2 regions of the Glutamicibacter sp. genome follow, and region 2 is predicted to be linked to the other one. Evidence: predicted binding sites of a transcription regulator. Region 2 holds the regulator's gene; the other holds the start of a gene.

Region 1 (2,370 bases), on a different contig from region 2:
AAGCTGGCGGTCGCTCAGGTAGCGGGCCGAGAGCGCAACCGCGGCCTTGAGCGCTTCGGGGGTGTACTGCACCTGGTGGTGTTCCTCGTAGGATTCGCGCAGCCCTTCCAGGATGGCCAGCGCGGTTTCCTCAGAGGGCTCGGCGACGGTGACCTTGCCGAAGCGCCGTGCCAGCGCACTGTCCTTCTCCACCTTGCGGAACTCATCCAGCGTGGTGGCGCCAATCATGTGCAACTCACCGCGGGCCAAGCGCGGCTTGAGGATATTCGCGGCGTCCATATTCCCGGACTCGCCAGAGCCGGCCCCGACCAGCAGGTGCAGCTCATCGATGAATATCAGCACCTGGCCTTCGGCGGCGGCCACCTCATCGAGCAGACCGGTTAGGCGCTGTTCGAAATCACCGCGGTAGCGGGTGCCGGCAAGCATGCCAGGAAGATCAACGGAGATCAGGCAGGCATTGCGCAGCTGGGCTGGAACCTCGTCATCGATGATGGCGCGGGCCAAGCCTTCGGCAATGGCAGTCTTGCCCACCCCAGCCTCGCCAATCAGCACAGGGTTGTTCTTGGTGCGGCGGGCCAGGATTTCAATAACCTGGTCCAGTTCCTCCTTGCGTCCGATCACCGGATCAATCTGGCCGTCGGCGGCCAGCAGGGTTAGATCGGTTCCGTAGCGTTCCAGCATGGAAACGTCGGACTCGGCATCGCTCTGGTTCTGAGCATCGTTTTGGCCACGCTGAGCCTGCTCCATGGCAGCCTGCTGCAAGGACTGGCCGGTGATGCCGTGTTGGGCCAGAAGTTGGCTGACCGGCGATTCCGGGTTGAAAACGAAGGCCAGGAAAAGATGATCAGGGTCGATGTAGGTCGAACCGTAATTACGGGCAACTTGATAGGCGTCAAAGAGGCTGCGCTGAGCTGCTGACGAGAGACGGGATGGCTTCTCGCCCTTCTCCTGGGTCTTGGGCATACGCGCGATGGCGTCTGCGCTCAAAGCATCGATGTCGATACCCATGGCGGTCAGGTGCTCGCCAACTGGTTCGGTGCGCAGCAGAGCCATCAGAAGGTGCAGGGAATCAATCTCGTCGTGGCCATGCTCCTGGGAAATCGCTGCCGCGGTGGCTACCGCTTCGTGAGTGCGGGCGGAAAGCAGGCGCGTGAGGTCGATGGGACGTGCTGCCTGAGCACGTGAAGACAGGAACCGAGAGAGGAATTCCTCAAACGAGCCATCTGACGGTGCGCCGAAAAATGCTGGCAAGTGAGCCTCCTAATAGAAACTTGAGCGGTCTATGCTCATGTTCAACGTATATGGCGCGCAGATATTCCCGAACCGGGCTAGGCAAGGTGTCAAAGAGGTTGACTTCACACCAATAGCGGGAAACTTAGTGCTAGTCCTTTGGGATTTCGATAAGACCCATGCGCGCAGCTGCAACCAGAGCCTGGACTCGGTCGCGAACATCCAGCTTAACGAAAATCTTGGCCATATGGGTTTTAACCGTGGTTTCGGAAATAGTCAGAGTTCTTGAAATCTCCGTGTTGTTCAGGCCCCGGGCGAGCAGCTTTAAAATCTCGAATTCCCGATTGGTGATTCCCAGATCATATGCCAGTTCCTGAACGTCTTGAGAATTATCCCGGTAAGCTTCGCGAACCGCAGAAACTAGATCAGAAGAAACCGACGGAGAAATGGCTGCAGTTCCCTGGTGAACGGCATGGATCGCATGAATAATTTCATCTGGTTCAGAATCTTTTACCAGGTATCCACTGGCTCCAGCGGTCAGTACCGGAACCAAATATTCGTCGGAAGAAAAGGCGGTAATTGCAAGCACTGATGGGCTGTCTTCGACAGATTTGATTGATTTAGTAGCACTAACCCCGTCCATAATTGGCATCTGCAAATCCATGAGCACAACGTCTACCTGATTGCCGCTGCAATACTCGACGGCGGCCTGCCCATTTTCAACAGAATTAACCGTTACAATTCCGGGGTCTGTTGCTAGGATTGTGCCCAACGCATGCCGAATTAGAGGTTCATCATCGACGATAAGGACCTTTATTTGTTCCATCTGATTCCTTTGATTCGATGCTGTTGGCCTCAAGTTGGCCTGTTCACCTGAAAGTATATAAGTTGACCTGATGTGGAGTTTGTTATGAAGGGTTTGAAAATGCTGGCCGTAGCAGCATTAGTACTGGCACCATTGACCGCCGTGGCAGCTCCTGCATCTGCCGCGGGCTCCCCGGCTCCTAGCAGTGGCAATGTTGCTACTCCTGCTGGCTTCGGGTCCGCCTTCTCGGAGTGGTTCTGCAACCGCTATGGCGTCGGTTGCCCATAACGCAGTTTATTTGACTTGATCATCTGAGCCGGGAATTATTCGGCATA
Region 2 (2,370 bases):
GAGTTCAGGCATGGCCATCACTCGTGCTTTGAGTTCTTCATCCAGCGCCATGGAGCGCAAGGTGTCGGCTGCGAGATCTGCGTATTCAGGTGAAAAGTGCATGGTCCCATGATCTTGCAGCCGGGTCGCTACGGTCTTGTACGATATTGCACCGGCTGCTGGTACTTTCCCGGAGCCGCGGCGACATGGGCGTGAAATACGCGATGGAAGTGGCTTTGGTCTGCGAATCCGAGCTCGGAAGCGGCTTGGGCGATGGGAGTACCGGCTCGCAGCAGCTCACGTGAGCGGATCACAAGCTCGTTGTGCCGCCACGCAATGGGAGTGAACCCCGTGTTGCTGCGCACATACCGAATCAGTTGATATTTACTCATGTTCAGCAATGAAGCCAGTTCGCGTAAGTGCGGGACAGGCGTATCGTCACGGAGCTTCTTAAGCACCAGGGACAGTCGTTGATCGGTCCCATCCGGTTGCATAGGCACTGATTCATAAATCGGCAAGCAATCAAAATCGGTGAAAATTTCCCGCAGCGCACGCTGTACACTGTTCCGGTTCGGCCCAGAGAATAGCTGATCATTGAATTCCGTGAGCGATTGGTAGAGCCTGGGCTCCCGGAAAATTCGGATTCCCGAAAATAGACGGACTGCAGCTTCGGGAAGCAGAGCGCTGAGCCATTGCTGATCCAGGTGGATCATTTGATATTCCCATTGGCCATTTTGAGGATTGCATGCATGAATATGCCCAGCAGGTATCAGGATGACATCGCCCGGCAATAGCGTTGCCTGCTGTCCTGAGTAGCCCCTGAAACTGGTGTGTCCTGATTCGATAAGACCGATCGAAAATCGAGTATGCGTGTGCGGACGATAGCAGGAGATCAGTTGGCATGAACGCCGGGATTCAATTTCCGGGATCTCGGGGTCATGCCAGAATTCGGCAGCGTGGCGAACCGGTGCCTCTCCTGCCATGCTAGCGTCCGATAGCGCGGCGCGTGGTAAACAGCGTCACCGTCGGCTCACGGCGTTCTGGGCGCATGCCCCAAGCCAGTGAAACGATGTCGCCACCGGCAGTGCCCGCAGCGAAGATGCGCGATTGGCCCTGGCGTACGGCGGAAAGTTCCTGGCGAAGCCCATTGACTTCGGTTTGCAGGTAGGCGACTTGATCTTGCAGGTCCAGGATGCGCTTGATGCCTTCGAGCGATACGCCTTCCTTGCTCAAGGACTGCACCTGGCGCAACAGCGATACGTCTCGCTGCGAGTAGCGGCGTTGCTTTCCGCTCTGGCGGCTGGGCGAAACCAAACCGATGCGGTCATACTGGCGCAGCGTCTGCGGATGCATGTCTGCAAGTTGCGCGGCGACGGAAATGACGAAGACAGGTCGCAGGTACTCCCCGTTCACGTTGCTTCTACCACCTTTCTGCAAGGACCTTGGAGTCGGTCCCTATTGCCTTTGAGTCTATCTTCCCTGCCCAGCCAATTCGATGGCGGGGCAGGGAAAACAGCCTATTGAGTTCAGAGCTTGGCTTTGGCAGCCAAGTCCACTCGTGGATCCTCGCCCTCGGTGGCTGATGCGAAGTCCTCCACGGCCTTCTTGGCAGCATCCGAGAGGTTCTGCGGAATCGCGACATCCAGGACGATCAGCAGATCGCCGGTAGCCTTGGAGGTCTTCACGCCGCGGCCTTTCAAGCGCAAGGTGCGCCCGGAGTTGGATCCGGCAGGCACCTTCACCGCGACGGAATCCCCGTCCAGGGTCGGTACGTGGATCTTGGCTCCGAGTACCGCTTCGTCGAAGGTCACTGGCACGTGGATGCGGATGTTGTTCTCTTCGCGCTTGAAGAACGGGTGCTCGCTGACCTTGACCTTGACCAGCAGGTCGCCGTTGCCGGCAGCACCTGGCTGGCCCTTGCCGCGCACGCGCACCGACTGGCCATCCTTGATGCCCGCAGGTATGCGCACGTCAATGACCTCGCCGTTCTGCTCGCGCAGGCCAATGGTGGTGCCCTTGATTGATCCGGAGAAGGAGATCGTGGTGCTGGCCGTGCGGTCAGCACCCTTGCGTGGTGGTGCGCTTTGGCCGAAGCCGCCACCAAAACCGCCGCCTGAGCCGAACAGGTCGGAGAAGTCCGGCTGTCCGCCGCGACCCCGCGGGCCGCCTCCCCCGCCTCCGAAGAGGTTGGAGAAGATGTCCTCGAAACCGGCCTGTCCTCCCGGGGCACCGCCTGGTCCCCCGGCCGAGAAGCGAGCTCCGCCGCCCATGGCGCGGATTGCGTCGTACTGCTCGCGTTCTTCCTTATCCGAAAGCACCGAGTTGGCTTCCGAGATGTCCTTGAATTTCTTTTCAGCGGCCGCATCACCCTGATTGGTGTCGGGGTGGTAC

What was found. Region 2 encodes HspR, which represses chaperone genes until heat shock. Its sites were predicted from a motif close to AAGTTGAGTCNNNNNGACTCAACTT; they were not measured.
Region 1: ACRDT3_RS05355 (ATP-dependent Clp protease ATP-binding subunit) is a predicted target of HspR. The motif match lies at 1,269-1,293, and genes of this name have one in related genera.

Annotation. Positions count from the first base shown of each region.
Region 1 covers NZ_JBOGEG010000004.1:165,484-167,853, reverse strand. The annotation lists gene ACRDT3_RS05355 (ATP-dependent Clp protease ATP-binding subunit) at 1-1,251, opposite strand, end outside; gene ACRDT3_RS05350 (response regulator) at 1,382-2,056, opposite strand; gene ACRDT3_RS05345 (sensor histidine kinase) at 2,370-2,370, shown strand, end outside.
Region 2 covers NZ_JBOGEG010000013.1:53,171-55,540, forward strand. The annotation lists gene ACRDT3_RS09845 (proline dehydrogenase family protein) at 1-51, opposite strand, end outside; gene ACRDT3_RS09850 (AraC family transcriptional regulator) at 129-962, opposite strand; gene ACRDT3_RS09855 (heat shock protein transcriptional repressor HspR) at 964-1,392, opposite strand; gene ACRDT3_RS09860 (DnaJ C-terminal domain-containing protein) at 1,506-2,370, opposite strand, start outside.